DNA from 3 places in the Streptomyces sp. NPDC006197 genome. Region 1 is predicted to be linked to each of the others. Evidence: riboswitches for the same ligand, from Rfam matches in the RefSeq annotation. Region 1 holds a riboswitch; each other region holds the start of a gene.
What was found. Region 1 has a riboswitch for S-adenosylmethionine ahead of ABZ318_RS09950 (IclR family transcriptional regulator). Riboswitches for the same ligand answer to the same signal wherever they lie in the genome.

Region 1 (6,031 bases):
TGCGAGAACACCGCGTTGGCGCCTTCGCACGCCCTCTCCTCCACCGGTGCCGCGTCGTGATCGACCTCCTCGTCGTCGGCGGCGGTCCGGCGGGTCTGGCCACCGCGATCCACGGAGCGCGACGGGGCTTCGACGTCATGGTCGCCGAGCCGCGGCCGGCGCCGATCGACAAGGCCTGCGGAGAGGGACTGATGCCCTCGGCGGTGCACGCCTTGAGGGCCCTCGACGTGCATGTGCCCGGCCCGTGCCTTCGAGGCATCCGCTATGTCGACGCCGCCGGCGACCGGAGCGCCGAAGCCCGGTTCCGCACCGGGTCCGGACTCGGCGTACGCCGGACCGTGCTGCACGAGGCGCTCGCCGCCCGGGCCGCCCGGCTCGGCGTTCCGGTCGTCCCGCACCGCGTCCGCCAAGTGACCCAGTCCGAGGCGTACGTGACCGCCGACGGGATCACCGCCCGCTATCTCGTGGCGGCCGACGGACTGCACTCCCCCACCCGGCGCGCGCTCGGCCTGACCGTACGGCCGTCCGCCGCCCGGCGGCACACGCCCCGGTACGGACTGCGGCGCCACTACGCCGTCGAGCCCTGGACCGACCTGGTCGAGGTGCACTGGTCCACCGACTGCGAGGCGTACGTCACCCCGCTCGGACCGGGGCAGGTCGGCGTCGCCATCCTCACCTCACGCCAACTGCCCTTCGACGAACAGCTGACCCGTTTCCCCCACTTGGCCGCCCGTCTGCGCACCGCCGACCGGACGCCGGTCAGGGGCGCCGGGCCGCTCCGCCAGCAGGCCCGTTCCCGGGTGGCCGGCCGGGTGCTGTTCGTCGGCGACGCCGCCGGGTACGTCGACGCGCTGACCGGCGAGGGCCTCACCCTCGCCCTGACGGCGGCGGACACCCTCGTGCGCTGTCTTCGCGAGGGCCGCCCGCAGGCGTACGAACAGGCCTGGTGGCGTCTGTCCCGCAGTTACCGCCTGCTGACGAGGTCCCTGCTCTGGGTCCGGAACCAGCCACCGCTGGCTCCCCTGATCATGCCGACGGCTGCCCGGTTCCCCGGCCTGTTCCAGGGCGCCGTGAACCTGCTCGCCTGACCGTCACCGTCGGAGCACCGGCCGAGGAGGGCCGAGGAGAACGGGACCGACCCCCGGGGACACGTGCACCAGCGGCGGGGGTTCCGGATCGGGAAGACCCGCGCTCCGGGTGAGCGTCTGCTCCAACTCCCCGACCGTCCCCCGCCTCAGCGTCCAGGGCTCGTGGTCCACCGGGGTGAGCCACAGGAGGCCCGCGCGCCGCGAGAAGGCGGCCCACCTCGAAGTGAGCCAGTCGTCGAGGGGCGACATCTCCTCGACCGGCGCGCCCGCACGGACCCCCAGCCGGTATCCGACGCCCTCCGCGCCCCGACGCCGGCCGCCGTAGAACGTGTCGGCGCCGCGCTCCCGCACCGTCAGGTCCGCCGGCCGGTAACGCACCCCGAGCGCCTGCCCGGCCAGCAGGTAGGGCGCGGTGACGTCGAGGGAGAAGAACCACAGCCCGCTGCGTCCGTCGGGCAGCCGCACGTACGTCCGCAGGTTCGTCTCGGGAAAGGCAGCGGGAGGCAGCGGCACGACCCCCAGCCCGCGGACGGACGACATCATGAACGGCGTCAGACTGACCCAGGCCCGGCCCTCGAACCGATCCACGAGCAAGCCCCTGGGAAGCAGGCGCTGAACGGCCTCGGCCTCGTACCTCCAGTGCACCATCGCGAGCCGCTCCCACCGCATGCTCAGCAACGGGAAGGCGACGGACCCGGGGGCTCGTCGGGGCGGCGTCCTCGTCAACACCTTCTCCAAAGCTCGCAGACCGGTCCTGCCGGCGGACCCGGCCACCGACGAGCGGCACACCAGCCCTGTGACCGCCCGTCCATGCTGTGGGCTGCCGCGCGATCGCCGCGGCAGCGACACGGCCCGAGGGTGATGACGGGCCTTGTGCGGGCGGGACGGAGGCGGGCGGGACGGAGGTGGCCCTCGCCCCTGCCGCGAGGGCGTGCTCTGCCGGCCGCGTGGCCGAAAGCCGTTGGCAGGTCGCCCCGGGAGTCTTGTATGGTTCCTCGCGAATCATCCAGAGGGGTGGAGGGACCGGCCCTACGAAGCCCCGGCAACTCCCCGGTCGACTCGGCGTTCCATGTTCGCGCCGCGCCGTCGGGATCAGTGCCAACTCCGGCCCGCGCCAACGTGGCGCGGGAAAAGATGAGGAGACACGGTGCTCTCTGTGCTGCCTTCCGCCCAGGCTCTGTCCACGCCGGGCTTTCCCCGTACCCGTCTCGTGACCACCGCGGCGCATCGGCCGACCGCTTCGGCCCTTTCCCGCTGACCACCCCTGCCCTCCCCCGGGCGAGGTCTCCGCGAACCATGGCTCGCGGACGAGACTGGAGTACCCCTTTTCGTGAACGTATCCGACATTTCCAGTGGCGTTGGTGTCCTCGACAAGGCCGCGGTGATCCTCGGTGCGCTGGCGTCGGGCCCGGCCACTCTGGCGGAGCTGGTCGCCGCCACCGGCCTGGCGCGGCCCACGGCCCACCGACTCGCCACCGCGCTCGAACGCCACCGCATGGTCGCCAGGGACCTGCGGGGCCGCTTCGTCCTCGGCCCTCGACTCGCCGAACTCTCGGCCGTGGCGGGCGAGGACTGCCTGCTGGCCGCGGCCGGCCCGGTCCTCACCTCGCTCCGGGACACCACCGGCGAGAGCACGCAGCTCTACCGCCGCCAGGGTGAGGTGCGCGTCTGCGTCGCCGCCGCCGAACGGGCCGTCGGCCTGCGCGACATCGTGCCCGTCGGCTCCGCACTCCCCATGAAGGTGGGCTCGGCCGCCCAGGTCCTGCTCGCCTGGGAGGACCCCGAGCGCTACTACCACGGCCTGCAGGGGGCTCGCTTCACGGCCACCGCCCTCAGTGGCGTACGGCGCCGGGGCTGGGCCCAGTCGATCGGTGAACGCGAACCCGGGATGGCCTCCGTCTCGGCGCCGGTGCGCGACCCGGCCCATCGTGTCGTGGCCGCCATCACGGTCACCGGCCCGATCCGACGCCTCACCCGTCACCCTGGCGCCCGGCTCGCGAAGGCCGCCGTCGACGCGGCCGACCGCCTCACCGACGCCATGCGCCACCCCTGACCGCGGCGCCGCGCCCGGCACGGTGGCCGGCCGTGCCGAGCGGTGGGCTACGGCGTCACCGGGCCCGGATCGGCTGGGTGAGGTTCACCGGGTTGCCGTCGGGGTCCTGGATGTGGGCGACGCGCTGTCCCCACGGCATGTCGTTGGCGCCACCACGGACCGAGCCTCCCAGTGCCGCCACCCGGCCGAGCGTCTCGTCGACGTCGTCGACACCGATGCTGAGCAGGATCCGCGGCGCCTCCCGCTCCCCCGGGTCCGCCTTGGCCACCAGCCCGAGGTCGGTGTCGCCGATGCGCAGGCCGAGGGAGAAGACCGGGCCTTCCTCCGGCACCCGGGAGATCTCCTCGGCACCGAACAGTTTCGTGTAGAAGCCGAGCAGGACGTCCGGGTCGGCAGTGAGGATCACCGGCTGGATGGTGGACATGGCACTCCTGTCGAGAACGGTCGTGTCAGCGGGTGGACCGTTCGGGGACGGTGAACTCATCGGCGGAGGGGAAGCCGTGCCGACCAGGCCCGGTGGGCGCGGCCGGGCCCGCCTCAGCGGCCCGGGCGTGAGCTCCAGACGGTGCCCCGGGCCTCGTACTCCAGCATCTCCTCCAGGTTCGTCGCCGTGTCCGCGCCCAGTTCGCGGCGGACCAGCCAGAGCGCGAGTTCGAGGCCGGAGGTGATGCCGCCGGCGGTGACGAGGTCGCCGTCGTCGACGACGCGGGCGTTCTTCAGCAGGCCGCCCTGCTGGGTGAGGTCGGGCCTGGCCTTGTGGTGGGTGGTGCACGAACGGCCCTCGGTGAGCCCGGCGGCCGAGAGGAGCATGACGCCGGTGCACAGGGCGCTGACCGTGAGCCCGGGCCGGACGGCAGCCGCGAGCGCGCGGGGCAGCGTGCCGCGGTCGATCTCGGCCCGGACGCCGGGGCTGTCACGGCGGGCGTAGCCGCCGCCCGGGACGACGAGCAGGTCCGCCCCCTCGGGGGCCCAGGGGCGAATGCCGCGGACGACCGTGCCGTAGGCCGCGGTGACGGTACGGGCGCCGGTGGCGGAGACGTAGCGGACCTCGACCGGGCGCGGGGTGAAGAACCCGGCGCCGGAGAAGACCTCGTACGGGGCGGCGAAGTCGAGTTCCTCGACGCCGTCGAACATCGCGATGTGGACGCGCAGCGGGCGGGTCGGGTCCGGGGCGGCCCCGGAGGCGGGAGAGGCCGCCGTGGCGGCCAGCGCGCCCGTGGCGCCGAGGGCCGTGGTGGCGCGGAGTAATGCCCTGCGGTTCATACGGTGCTCCTGTTCCTGGAGTGACGGTATGAGAGGGGTCGGGCAGCCGTGGCCCACGGTTCCCGCCTGTTTCCGGGAACTCGGCGGGCGGTCCGCCCGCGCGGCGTGGAGAAGTCGTCGCGAGCGGGCCGGGAGTCGTGTCGGGCATGTGGGTCACCTCGCCCCTTCGGTCTTCGTGTTTCCCGGTCGTTCCGGCCCGTCGATGCTGTCCGGCCACCCATCTCACCCAAACCGACCTAACAGGTGAGGAAAGCCACTGACTCCAGCGGGAACTGACCGGTGGCCGAAGACGACTCGACGCGCTGCCCACACGCAGACGTTTCCCTTCCTCCCCTTGTGATGTCGAGGCGGCGCCCGCCACGGCCTGCGAGGACCGCTCGGCCCTCGACCTGTGCGTGGGAACGGCTGGATCGAGCCCGTACGACGGACGGGGGCGGCATGGCGTCCGCTGCGCCACCCCCGTCCTCACGTCAACGCGGTCACCGGGATCTGGATCGGCACCCATCGGCTTCCCGGCACCCCTTCGTCCGAGGGCTGAGACCGCCGGGCAGCTCTGCTTGTCCCTTCCTCCAAGCCGCCTCTCATTCGCGATGGAGGGTCCTACGTGTTTGTTGCAGATGAGAGCCAGGGAGCCCTACGGTGTCGCATATGCAGTCCTACACCATCGGGCAGGCCGCTCGTCTGCTGGGCGTCAGCCCGGACACCGCGCGGCGCTGGGCCGACGCGGGCCGGGTCGCCACCCACCGCGACGAGAGCGGCCGGCGCGTCATCGACGGCACGTCGCTCGCCGCGTTCTCCGTGGAGATCGCCCAGGGCGACGACGAGGACGTGGCGTACACGACGGCACGCAACGCGTTCCCGGGCATCGTCACGGAGATCAGGCTCGGTGACATCGCGGCCCAGGTCACCGTCCAGGCCGGGCCGCACCGTCTGGTCTCCCTCCTCACCCGCGAGGCCGTGGAGGAGCTGGGACTGGAAGTCGGCATGCAGGCCACCGCCCGCGTGAAGTCGACCAGCGTGCACATCGACCGCACCTGACATCCCTCACGCAGTACCGCAGGAACTTCGGCCGTCGGCGCGGCCGGCCTCCCACCGCACCTTCCGTTCGTCCCCAGGAGACCAGACCTCATGTCCCTCGCTCTCACCCCTGCCGGACGTCGTGCCACTGCCGCCGTCCTCACCGCCGCTCTGCTGGTGCCGCTCGCGGCCTGCTCGTCGAGCGACGACAGCAAGAAGGACACCGGCGGCTCGGCGGGCTCCGGCGCGGGCTCCGCACCGCAGGCGAACCTGACCGTCCTCGCGGCCGCGTCCCTGACGGACGTGTTCAAGACGGCCGGCGCCGCCTACGAGAAGGCGCACCCGGGCACGAAGCTCACCTTCTCCTTCGCCGGCTCGCAGGAGCTCGTCGCCCAGGTCGCCCAGGGCTCGCCCGCCGACGTCCTGGTCACCGCCGACACCAAGAGCATGGACAAGGTCAAGGCCGACACCGGCACCCCGGCGGTCATCGCGAAGAACCGGCTCGTCATCGCCACCGGCAAGGGCAACCCCTTCAAGATCGACGAGCTGAAGGACCTCGCGGACACCAAGCTCAAGGTCGTCCTCGCCGCCCCCGAGGTGCCGGCCGGCA
Region 2 (6,031 bases), on a different contig from region 1:
CGGCTGCCAGTCCGCCGTGCCGAACTCGGCGTTGATCTCCTCCGCCAGATCCCTCACCGCCGTCGTGTACGTGCGGTAGGAGTCCAGGTCCTGGCGGGACGGGTACGCCGAGGCCAGGTGGACCACCCGGTCCCGCCATTCCGGGTGGGTGGTCAGGAGCTCCCGGTAGGCCAGCAGGCCGCGCAGGATGTTCTTCGACGGCTCCGTGCGGTCGACCCTGACGATGCTCTTGCGGCCGCCGATCTCCGCGCGGAGCCCCGCCAGGCGCTCGTCCACCTCCGGGCGGTGCGCCAGCGCCCGCAGCTCCTCGCCGTCGACGCCCAGGGGGTACGCCGCGACCCGCGTGCGCCCGAGGTCGCCCGCGCACTCCTCGAACGCCGACGCCCAGGCCCGGGTGTGGAAGCCCAGCCGGTCCGCGCCGAGCATGCCCCGGAGGAGTTCCTCGCGGATGTCGGTCGGGAGCATCCGCAGGTACGGGGGCGAGGCCCACGGCGTGTGGGTGAAGTGGGCGATGCGGAGGTCCGGGCGGAGCGCGCGGAGCTGACCGGGGACGAGGGCCAGGTGGTAGTCCTGGACCAGGACCGCCGCGCCCTCCGCGGCCTCCGCCGCCAGCGCCTCGGCGAAGGCGCGGTTGTAGGCGCGGTACGACTCCCAGCGGCGGCGGAACTCCGCGTCGAAGACCGGCTCGCGCGGGATGTCGTACAGGTGGTGGTGGAGGAACCACAGCACCGAGTTCGCGATGCCGTTGTACGCGTCGGCGTACACGGACGGATCGATGTCCAGCATGCGGACGCCCGGTTCGGCGATGCCCCGCCGGACCGCCTCCCGGTCGCCCTCGCCGAGCGCCGCGCACACCCAGAGACTGTCCTGGGAGCCGATGGCGCTCAGACCCGAGACCAGGCCGCCGCCGCCCCTTCGGGCGTCGAGCGAGCCGCCCTCGCCGAGCACGTACGAGACGGGGCCCCGGTTGGATGCGACGAGCACAGTAGCCATGTGGCGAACCTAGCCCGTCCCGTAAACGCTCAAACGTACGTATACGAGACAGGCTGATCCGGCCACGCTCAGTCGCCGCGGCGGGCGCCGCGTCACGCCACGCGCCGCTGCGCGTACTCCGTGATCTCGGCCATCGGCGGGCGCTCCTCCGTGTCCACCGCGTACGTCCGCGGCTCGAAGCCCTTCTCGCCCCGCTCGAACTGCGTCAGCCACGGCCGCACCAGATGCCCCCGCGAGAGCCGCAGCTGCGCCGTCCGGTAGATCGCCGCCGCCATCCGGCCCAGCGCCTGCCCGTCCTGGTGCCGGTGCTTGCGCACCCCCACGTCCACCTGTGCGAGCGCGTCCAGGCCCACCGTGTGCAGGGCGTCCACGAGCAGGCCCAGCTCCACTCCGTAACCGACGGGGAACGGGAGGCGCTCAAGGAGCGAGCGGCGTGCCGCGTACTCGCCGCCGAGGGGCTGCACGAAGCCGGCCAGCCGCGGCCAGTGGAGGTTGAGCAGCGGGCGGGCCACCAGCTCCGTCACCCTGCCGCCCTGGCCCGGAGTCCTGCCGGAGGCGAGCCCGTCGAGTTCGGTGCCGAAGGGGCGGTCGTACATCGCCTTCACGAAGTCGACGTCCGGGTCGGTGAGGAGCGGGCCCACGATCCCCGTCACGAAGTCCGCCGAGAAGTCCCGCAGGTCCGCGTCGACGAAGCACACGACGTCCCCGCTCGTCACCATCAGCGACCGCCACAGGACCTCGCCCTTGCCGGGCACGGCCGGTATCCGGGGGAGTATCGAGTCCCGCGCGACCACCCGCGCGCCGGCGGCCGCGGCCACCTCCGCCGTGCGGTCCGTGGAACCCGAGTCGATCACCACCAGCTCGTCGACGAGCGGCACCGCCTCCGTCATCAGCTCGCGGCGGATCACGGCGACGATGTCCCCGACCGTCGCCTCCTCGTTCAGCGCCGGCAGGACGACGCTGACCTTCGTGTTCCGCTTGGCGGCGAGGATCCGCTCCAGCGGCCTGTCCGCCACGGACCAGGACCGCCGGTCCAGCCAGCGCTCCACCTCTTCCAGCACCTGATCTCCATCTCGCGGTTCGGACGGCCGGTCCACGCCTCCGGGCCTTCGGTTACAGTCTTGAACAACGCGGATGCCCGATGCACGTCGGGGTGCCGCCCGCGTCGGAGCGCAGGAACGAAAGTCCACCGCGCTTCACAATCGAATACCGCTCATCCAGAGGGGCAGAGGGAAACGGCCCGTTGAAGCCCCGGCAACCCTCCAGTCGGTTTGTCTCGCCCACCCGTCTCCCGGCCACCACCCCTAGTGGTGTCCTGACGGACGCAGCTTGTTTGCGCGAGGTCCCCGGCTAGGGAAGGTGCCAAATCCGTCTCATGGCGAAAAATTCGTCAATGGGAAAGATGAGGAGAAAGGGCCTCGCCTCCATGGCTGTACAGACCGCTACCCCCGCCACCGTCGACCTCGGTCCCGCGTCCGGACTCTCCTGTCGCGAATGCGGTGAGGTCTTCCCGCTCGGCCCGATCTTCGCCTGCGAACTCTGTTTCGGACCGCTCGAAGTCGCGTACGAGCTTCCCACCGGCGACCCCGAGGCGCTGCGCAAGCAGATCGAGGCCGGCCCCGCCAACATCTGGCGCTACGCCCCGCTGCTGCCCGTCCCCGCCGACGTCGCCGAGAAGCCGAACCTGAACCCCGGCTGGACCAAGCTCGTCCAGGCCGACAACCTCGCCCGCGAGATCGGCGTCGCCCCCGGCAAGCTCTTCGTCAAGGACGACTCCGGCAACCCGACCCACTCCTTCAAGGACCGGGTCGTCGCCCAGGCCCTCGAAGCCGCCCGCGCCTTCGGCTTCACCACCCTCTCCTGCTCCTCCACCGGCAACCTGGCCGGCGCCGTCGGCGCCGCCGCCGCCCGCGCCGGCTTCCGCTCCTGCGTGTTCATCCCGCACGACCTGGAGCAGGGCAAGGTCGTCATGGCCGGTGTCTACGGCGGTGACCTCGTCGCCATCGAGGGCAACTACGACGACGTCAACCGCTTCTGCTCGGAGCTCATCGGCGACCCGCTCGGCGAGGGCTGGGGCTTCGTGAACGTCAACCTCCGCCCGTACTACGGCGAGGGCTCCAAGACGCTCGCGTACGAGATCTGCGAGCAGCTCGGCTGGGTCATCCCCGACCAGCTCGTCATCCCGATCGCCTCCGGCTCCCAGCTCACGAAGATCGACAAGGGTCTGCAGGAGCTCATCAAGCTGGGCCTCGTCGAGGACAAGCCGTACAAGATCTTCGGCGCCCAGGCCGAGGGCTGCTCCCCGGTCTCCGCCGCCTTCAAGGCCGGCCACGACGTCGTCCGGCCGCAGAAGCCGAACACCATCGCCAAGTCGCTCGCCATCGGCAACCCGGCCGACGGCCCCTACGTCCTCGACATCGCCCGCCGGACCGGCGGCGCCGTGGAGGACGTGAACGACGAGCAGGTCGTGGACGCGATCAAGCTCCTCGCGCAGACCGAGGGCATCTTCGCGGAGACCGCGGGCGGCGTGACCGTCGGCGTGACGAAGAAGCTCGTCGAGGCGGGTCTGATCGACCCGGACCTCACCACCGTCGTCCTCAACACCGGCGACGGACTCAAGACCCTGGACGCGGTGGCCGACACCTCTCAGGCGACCGCCACCATCCGCCCGAGCCTGGACGCGTTCCGCGACGCCGGCCTGGCGCTCTGAAAGGTTACGAACACATGGCCGTGAACGTCCGCATCCCCACCATCCTCCGCACCTACACGGGCGGCCAGGCCGAGGTCCAGGCCGAGGGCGCGACCCTCGCCGAGGTCATCGCCGACCTGGAGAAGAACCACACGGGCATCGCCGCCCGCGTCCTGGACGACCAGGGCAAGCTGCGCCGCTTCGTCAACGTCTACGTGAACGACGACGACGTGCGCTTCGAGCAGGGCCTGGAGACGGCCACCCCGGCCGGCGCGGGCGTCTCGATCATCCCGGCCGTCGCCGGAGGCTGCTGAGCCTTACCAGTCAGTACGAATTGCCCCTTCCGCGCGATAAGCGGAAGGGGCAATTCTGCATGGTTGAGCGCGGTAGAGTTGGGGAAGTCCCCTCCGCTGCTCATGCCAGACGCATATGAGAATGCGTCTCCGCGCGACAAGAAGCAGCCAAAGTGCGTGCGCGTTGTGTACCTTCTGCACGCTTTGCCGGGCCCGACTTGCCCCGTGATCCAGGGGATTCTCCCCAATTCCCCTTTCCGCCATGCCCAGAATTCTCGGTCGAATGGCCTGTTGCAGAGGGCAGTTGGGCAGATACATTCAGCCGCGGTCGACGCGTTCCGGCGCAGAGGTCTGACCCGGGTCCGCGAAGTGCGGGTCCCGCGCAAGGGCCAGTAATAGGGGAGTTAGGCATGGCTCAGGGCACCGTCAAGTGGTTCAACGCGGAGAAGGGCTACGGCTTCATCGCGGTAGACGGTGGTGCGGATGTTTTCGTCCACTACAGCGCGATCCAGATGGATGGCTACCGCAGCCTCGAAGAGGGCCAGCGGGTCGAGTTCGAGATCTCGCAGGGCCAGAAGGGTCCGCAGGCGGACATGGTCAAGCTCGCCGTCTGAGCGCGGCGCGATCGGCCACCGACGCAACGCCGTCGAGGGGTCCGCATCCCTGAGGGGATGCGGACCCCTCGCGCGTTCCCGGCCCTCCCTCGGTCCACCTCTGGATCCACCCCCTGATCCACCTCCCGAAACTCGAGAGTCGCTTGCACTCTCATAGGGCGAGTGCTAATCATTGGCGTTAGCACTCGGAAGGTGAGAGTGCTACGAGGATCGGGCAGACGAGGCCGCCGGCCGGGTGGGGCAAGGAACCACGCGGAGTCGCGGAGGCCGTCCGTCGCGGGCGTCGGCGCGGTCCTGGAGCGTTATCCACCCCATGTCCGGGAGGACCACTTCACATGGCCAAGATCATCGCGTTCGACGAGGAGGCCCGGCGCGGTCTCGAGCGCGGCATGAACCAGCTCGCTGACGCCGTCAAGGTCACCCTCGGCCCCAAGGGCCGCAACGTCGTCCTCGAGAAGAAGTGGGGTGCCCCCACGATCACCAACGATGGTGTCTCCATCGCCAAGGAGATCGAGCTCGAGGACCCGTACGAGAAGATCGGCGCCGAGCTGGTCAAGGAAGTCGCCAAGAAGACGGACGACGTCGCCGGCGACGGTACGACCACCGCCACCGTCCTCGCCCAGGCGCTCGTCCGCGAGGGCCTCCGCAACGTCGCCGCCGGTGCCAACCCGATGGCCCTCAAGCGCGGCATCGAGAAGGCCGTCGAGGCCGTCTCCGGCGCCCTGCTCGAGCAGGCGAAGGATGTCGAGACCAAGGAGCAGATCGCTTCCACGGCCTCCATCTCCGCCGCCGACACCCAGATCGGCGAGCTCATCGCCGAGGCGATGGACAAGGTCGGCAAGGAAGGCGTCATCACCGTCGAGGAGTCCCAGACCTTCGGTCTGGAGCTGGAGCTCACCGAGGGCATGCGCTTCGACAAGGGCTACATCTCGGCGTACTTCGCCACCGACATGGAGCGCATGGAGGCGTCGCTCGACGACCCCTACCTCCTGATCGTCAACTCCAAGATCTCCTCCGTGAAGGACCTGCTCCCGCTCCTGGAGAAGGTCATGCAGTCGGGCAAGCCGCTGCTGATCATCGCCGAGGACGTCGAGGGCGAGGCCCTGTCGACCCTGGTCGTCAACAAGATCCGCGGCACCTTCAAGTCCGTCGCCGTCAAGGCCCCGGGCTTCGGCGACCGCCGCAAGGCGATGCTGAACGACATCGCCATCCTCACGGGCGGCACGGTCATCTCCGAGGAGGTCGGCCTCAAGCTCGAGAACGCCGGCCTGGACCTGCTGGGCCGCGCCCGCAAGGTCGTCATCACCAAGGACGAGACCACCATCGTCGACGGTGCCGGTGACAGCGACCAGGTCGCCGGTCGCGTGAACCAGATCCGCGCCGAGATCGAGAACTCCGACTCGGACTACGACCGCGAGAAGCTCCAGGAGCGCCTTGCGAAG
Region 3 (6,031 bases), on a different contig from region 1:
CCATGCCGGAGAAGGAGAAGAAGGACATCATCGCGTACGTCCAGGCCGTCAACAGCGACAAGGCCGACAGCCCGGGCGGTCTCAAGCTCGGCGGCCTCGGCCCCGTCAGCGAGGGCCTGTTCGCCTGGATCTTCGGTCTGGGCGCGCTGATCGCAGTTGCCATCTGGGTCGCGGCCCACACCGCTAAGGCCAAGAAGTCATGAGTAGCCAAGAGATTCCAGAAGAGACCCTGCCGGCAGGGCAGGACACCGCGCACGGCGCGGTGACGGTCGCCGACGACCCGTTCGCCGACCCGGGCCTTCCGCCCCACAAGCCCCGCATCCAGGACATCGACGAGCGGGCCGCCCGCCGGTCCGAGCGTGCGGTCGCCTTCATGTTCACGCTGTCGATGCTGGCCACCGTCGGCTTCATCGCCTCGTACGTGATCTTCCCGGTCGACAAGATCGTGTTCATCTGGCCCTTCGGCCGGGTGTCCGCGCTCAACTTCGCCCTGGGTCTGACCCTCGGTGCCGCCCTCTTCTTCATCGGCGCGGGCGCGGTCCACTGGGCCCGCACCCTGATGTCCGACGTCGAGGTCGCCGACGAGCGTCACCCGATGGCGGCGTCGCCCGAGGTCAAGGCGAAGGTCATGGCGGACTTCGCGGCCGGTGCCGCGGAGTCGGGCATGGGCCGCCGCAAGCTCATCCGCAACACGATGTTCGGCGCGCTGTCGCTCGTACCGCTCTCCGGCATCGTCCTGCTGCGTGACATGGGCCCGCTGCCCGAGAAGAAGCTCCGGTCCACCATGTGGACCAAGGGGCTCCAGCTCATCAACATGAACACGCACGAGCCGCTGCGTCCCGAGGACGTCGCGGTCGGCTCGCTGACCTTCGCGATGCCCGAGGGCCTCACGGAGCACGACGAGCACTTCCAGACCGAGATCGCCAAGGCCGCCCTGATGATCGTCCGGATCCAGCCGGAGGACATCAAGGACAAGCGCGAGCTCGAGTGGTCGCACCAGGGCATCGTCGCGTTCTCGAAGATCTGCACCCACGTCGGCTGCCCGATCTCCCTGTACGAGCAGCAGACGCACCACGTGCTCTGCCCGTGCCACCAGTCCACCTTCGACCTCTCCGACGGCGCCCGCGTCATCTTCGGCCCGGCCGGTCACCCCCTCCCGCAGCTGCGGATCGGCGTGAACGACAAGGGCTTCCTCGAGGCGCTCGGCGACTTCGACGAGCCCGTCGGTCCGGCATTCTGGGAGCGCGGATGAGCACCGTGACCAACACGCAGAAGAAGGCGCCCGCCGGTGAGCGGGTCGCGGACTGGGCCGACGGTCGCCTGGGGATCTACACGCTGGCCAAGGCCAACATGCGGAAGATCTTCCCGGACCACTGGTCCTTCATGCTGGGCGAGGTCTGCCTCTACAGCTTCCTCATCATCATCCTGACGGGCGTCTACCTGACGATGTTCTTCCACCCGTCGATGAACGAGGTGGAGTACGTCGGACCGTACGTCCCGCTCCAGGGACAGCTGATGTCCGAGGCGTTCAACTCGACCATGCACATCTCCTTCGAGGTGCGCGGTGGCCTGCTGATCCGGCAGATCCACCACTGGGCGGCGCTGATCTTCCTCGCCGGCATGTTCGTGCACATGATGCGCGTGTTCTTCACCGGCGCGTTCCGCAAGCCGCGTGAGATCAACTGGCTGTTCGGCTTCCTGCTGTTCTTCCTGGGCATGTTCACCGGCTTCACCGGTTACTCGCTCCCGGACGACCTGCTCTCCGGCACCGGTGTCCGCTTCATGCAGGGCGCGATCCTGTCCGTGCCGGTCCTCGGCACGTACCTGTCGATGTTCCTGTTCGGCGGCGAGTTCCCCGGCGGCGACTTCGTCGCCCGGTTCTACTCGGCGCACGTGCTGCTGCTCCCCGGCATCATGCTGGGCCTCGTGGTCGCCCACCTCATCCTGGTGTTCGTCCACAAGCACACGCAGTTCGCCGGCCCCGGCCGGACGAACAACAACGTCGTCGGCATGCCGCTGCTGCCCGTGTACATGGCGAAGGCCGGAGGCTTCTTCTTCCTGGTCTTCGGCGTCATCGCGGTCATCGCGGCGATCGCCTCGATCAACCCGATCTGGGCCATCGGCCCGTACCGTCCGGACCAGGTGTCCACCGGCGCCCAGCCCGACTGGTACATGGGCTTCGCCGAGGGTCTGATCCGTGTCATGCCGGGCTGGGAGATCAACCTGTGGGGCCACACGCTGGTCCTCGGCGTGATGATCCCGCTGGCGATCTTCCCGGCGGTCCTCGCGGCCATCGCGGTCTACCCGTTCATCGAGTCCTGGATCACCGGCGACAAGCGCGAGCACCACATCGCACAGCGCCCGCGCAACGCTCCGACGCGCACCGCCTTCGGCGTCGCCTGGATCACCGCGTACATGATCATGCTCGTGGGTGGTGGAAACGACCTCTGGGCGACCCACTTCCACCTGTCGCTGAACTCGATCACCTGGTTCGTGCGGATCTTCTTCTTCGTCGGTCCGGTCATCGCGTTCGTCGCCACCAAGCGGATCTGCCTCGGCCTCCAGCGCCGTGACAAGGACAAGGTGCTGCACGGCCGCGAGTCGGGCATCATCAAGCGCCTGCCGCACGGTGAGTTCGTCGAGGTCCACGAGCCGCTCAGCCAGGGCGAGCTGCACCGCCTCACGGCGCACGAGCAGTACGAGGCCGCGGAGCTTCCGCCGGCCGTCGACGAGAACGGCGTGGAGCGCAAGATCGGCCGCATGGAGAAGCTCCGGGTCAAGCTCAACAAGGGCTACTACGGCGAGGACAGCCAGATCGCCAAGCCCACGGTCGAGGAGTACAAGGAGATCCAGAGCGGCCACGGCCACCACTGATCACCTGAACACCTGACCTGAGGTCGCCACGGCAAGAGCCCCGTCCATTCGATGGACGGGGCTCTTTGCCGTCCCCGGAGGTCGATAGGGTGGGACCGTATCCGTCACGTGATCACCAGGAGCTGCCATGAGCGCTGCGACCCCCGCTGGAGGACCTACGTCGGCGGGCCGCTCCTGGCCCGTCCTGCTGAACGGTCTGCTCGACGGCGAGGACCTCTCCGCCGACGACACCGCCTGGGCGATGGACCTGATCATGAACGGCGAGGCGACCGACGCGCAGATCGCCGGATTTTTGGTGGCGCTGCGGGCCAAGGGCGAGACCGTCCAGGAGATCACCGGCCTCGTCCGCACCATGTACGCGCACGCCAACACGATCGAGGTGCCCGGCCCCGCCGTCGACATCGTCGGCACCGGCGGCGACGGCGCCAAGACCGTCAACATCTCCACGATGGCGTCCATCGTCGTCGCCGGCACGGGCACGAAGGTCGTCAAGCACGGCAACCGCGCCGCCTCCTCCGCCTCCGGCTCCTCCGACGTCCTGGAGAAGCTCGGCGTCAACCTCGACCTCACCCCGCGGCGGGTCGCCGAGGTCGCCGAGGAAGCCGGCATCACCATCTGCTTCGCCGTGAAGTTCCACCCCTCGCTGCGGCACGTCGCCGCGGCCCGCGGCCAGCTGGGCATCCGGACCACCTTCAACGTCCTGGGCCCGCTGACCAACCCGGCCAAGGTGAAGGCCCAGGCCGTCGGGGTCGCCGACCCGCGCATGGCGCCGATCGTCGCCGGCGTCCTCGCCGAGCGCGGCAACTCCGCCCTGGTCTTCCGCGGCGACGACGGCCTGGACGAGCTGACGACCACCGCCACCTCGCGGGTCTGGGTGGTCCGGGACGGCGGTGTCACCGAGGAGCGCTTCGACCCGCGGGACGTCGGCATCGAGCTCGTCCCCCTGGAGGCCCTGCGCGGAGGCGATCCCTCGTACAACGCCGACGTGGCCCGCCGGCTGCTCGCGGGGGAGACCGGGCCGGTACGGGACGCGGTGCTGCTCAACGCGGCGGCGGCGCTCACCGCCCTGGAGCCCGGCACGGGCACCCTGGCGGAGCAGTTGGGCGCGGGCATCGCGAAGGCGGCCGAGTCGATCGACTCCGGCGCGGCCCTCCGGTCCCTGGAGCGATGGGTCGCCGCCAGCAACGCGTGACCCGTAACCCGTCCGTCGTACGACCCCGGTCCACCATGCGGACCGGGGTCTTGCGCTTCGGCGCTCCTGTGGCAGGATGCTCTACAGGTCACGAGTGACAGCGTTTTGGCCCCGGCTTGCTGTCCGGCAACCCTCCTTCCGTGGCGGGGTGCCCCGGGTGATGACCAGGCCGTAGGCAGCGAGGTCTACGGCAAGCGCGGATCCCTCGAACACCAGGGGTCCTGGTCAGTCGAGGAGCGTTTTCCGTGAGCAAGCGAATGCGATAGGGCGAGTCCGCCCCTTCTTCACCCTCGGAACAGGGTCCCTTCCGCGTACCCGCACGCCCTCCGAGGCATCACCCGTGCCCCGCCGCACCCGGCCGCGTACGGGATTCACCGAAGCCATTCCGCACCGCCCGCCGGGAGATACCGCCATGTCCGCATACCCGAACGCCGCCGCCGCCACCGCCGACTCCGGGTCCGCCGACCCCTGCTGCGACACCCCGCTGCCGGTCCTCGGCCGGGACGTGACCGTCCCGCTCGTCACCGGCGGCGAGGTGACCTACGCGGCGCTCGACTATGCGGCCAGCGCGCCGGCCCTCCAGCGGGTCTGGGACGACGTCGCCGCGTACGCCCCCTACTACGGCAGCGTCCACCGCGGCGCCGGCTACCTCTCCCAGCTCTCCACCGACCTCTTCGAGAACAGCCGCGTCACCGTCGCGGAGTTCCTCGACTGCCGCCCCGACGACCAGGTCGTCTTCACCCGCTCCACCACGGACTCGCTCAACCTGCTCGCCGCCACCCTCCCCGCCGGCTGCGAGGTCTTCGTCTTCGAGACCGAGCACCACGCCTCGCTGCTGCCGTGGCGGGACGCCCGCGTCACCTACCTCAACGCGCCGCGCACCCCCGGGCAGGCCGTCGAGACCCTGGAGCGGGCCCTCGCCGACCGCGATCCGTACGGCCCCGCCCTGGTCTGCGTCACCGGAGCCTCCAACGTCACCGGCGAGCTGTGGCCGGTGCGGGAACTGGCCGCCGCCGCGCACGCGCACGGCGCCCGGATCGTGCTCGACGCCGCCCAGCTTGCCCCCCACCACCCCGTCTCTGTACGGGAGTTGGACGTGGACTGGGTCGCCTTCTCCGGGCACAAGCTGTACGCGCCCTTCGGCTCCGGCGTGCTCGCCGGCCGCGCCGACTGGCTGCAGGATTCCGAGCCCTACCTCGCGGGCGGTGGAGCGTCCCGCAAGGTGGCCCGTCGGGCCGACGGTGGTGTGGACGTGGAGTGGCACACCACCTCGGCCCGGCACGAAGCCGGTTCGCCGAACGTCATCGGCGTCTACTCGATCGCCTCCGCCTGCAAGGCGCTCACCGAGGCCGGCTTCGACTCCCTCGTCGCCCGTGAGCGGCACCTGATCGCGAAGGTCCGCGAGGGCCTGGCCGAGGTGCCCGAGGTGCGCGTGCTCTCGCTCTTCGGCGACGACGCGCCCCGCGTGGGCGTCATCTCCTTCGTCGTGGAGGGCTGGAACAGCTCCCACTTCGCCGCCGCGCTCTCCGCCGAGTACGGCATCGGCGTCCGCGACGGCCTCTTCTGCGCCCACCCGCTGGTCCGCACCCTGCTCGGCAGCGACCCGCAGGACCCGGGCGAGTGCGGTGCGCCCGAGGCGAACCCGGGGGAGAGGTCCCTCAACGCCATCCGGGTGAGCTTCGGCGCCGGTACGCCGGACGAGCACGTGGAGCGGTTCGTCGGCGCGGTGAAGGAGCTCGTCCGGGACGGCGCGCAGTGGAAGTACCGCACCGAGGACGGCCGCTGCGTCCCCGACCGCGGCTGATCACTCACTCGTACGGGTGAAGGGGGCCTCCCGATCGGGAGGCCCCCTTCAGTCGTGCCGGGCGCGAGGTGTCAGGACTCCAGGCCGATGGCGAAGGCCGCCTCCAGGTCGTGCTGGGAGTACGTCCGGAAGGCGACGTGCGTGTCCGTGGCCTCGACGCC

Region 2: another riboswitch for S-adenosylmethionine. It lies ahead of thrC (threonine synthase); the one in region 1 lies ahead of ABZ318_RS09950 (IclR family transcriptional regulator).
Region 3: another riboswitch for S-adenosylmethionine. It lies ahead of ABZ318_RS28160 (aminotransferase class V-fold PLP-dependent enzyme); the one in region 1 lies ahead of ABZ318_RS09950 (IclR family transcriptional regulator).

Annotation. Positions count from the first base shown of each region.
Region 1 covers NZ_JBEXSZ010000022.1:52,812-58,842, reverse strand. Annotated here, with positions in the region: gene ABZ318_RS09965 (isoprenylcysteine carboxyl methyltransferase family protein) at 1-60, shown strand, start outside; gene ABZ318_RS09960 (NAD(P)/FAD-dependent oxidoreductase) at 57-1,088, shown strand; gene ABZ318_RS09955 (DUF2071 domain-containing protein) at 1,092-1,757, opposite strand; SAM riboswitch class I at 2,088-2,229, shown strand; gene ABZ318_RS09950 (IclR family transcriptional regulator) at 2,419-3,141, shown strand; gene ABZ318_RS09945 (VOC family protein) at 3,197-3,565, opposite strand; gene ABZ318_RS09940 (DJ-1/PfpI family protein) at 3,679-4,404, opposite strand; gene ABZ318_RS09935 (helix-turn-helix transcriptional regulator) at 5,053-5,442, shown strand; gene modA (molybdate ABC transporter substrate-binding protein) at 5,533-6,031, shown strand, end outside.
Region 2 covers NZ_JBEXSZ010000068.1:29,978-36,008, reverse strand. Annotated here, with positions in the region: gene ABZ318_RS21740 (trehalose-6-phosphate synthase) at 1-993, opposite strand, end outside; gene ABZ318_RS21735 (glucosyl-3-phosphoglycerate synthase) at 1,086-2,054, opposite strand; SAM riboswitch class I at 2,204-2,402, shown strand; gene thrC (threonine synthase) at 2,396-3,703, shown strand; gene ABZ318_RS21725 (MoaD/ThiS family protein) at 3,718-3,996, shown strand; gene ABZ318_RS21720 (cold-shock protein) at 4,386-4,589, shown strand; gene groL (chaperonin GroEL) at 4,925-6,031, shown strand, end outside.
Region 3 covers NZ_JBEXSZ010000109.1:11,398-17,428, forward strand. Annotated here, with positions in the region: gene ABZ318_RS28140 (c-type cytochrome) at 1-203, shown strand, start outside; gene ABZ318_RS28145 (Rieske 2Fe-2S domain-containing protein) at 200-1,252, shown strand; gene ABZ318_RS28150 (cytochrome bc complex cytochrome b subunit) at 1,249-2,874, shown strand; gene trpD (anthranilate phosphoribosyltransferase) at 3,002-4,066, shown strand; SAM riboswitch class IV at 4,153-4,269, shown strand; gene ABZ318_RS28160 (aminotransferase class V-fold PLP-dependent enzyme) at 4,479-5,870, shown strand; gene ABZ318_RS28165 (Lrp/AsnC ligand binding domain-containing protein) at 5,942-6,031, opposite strand, start outside.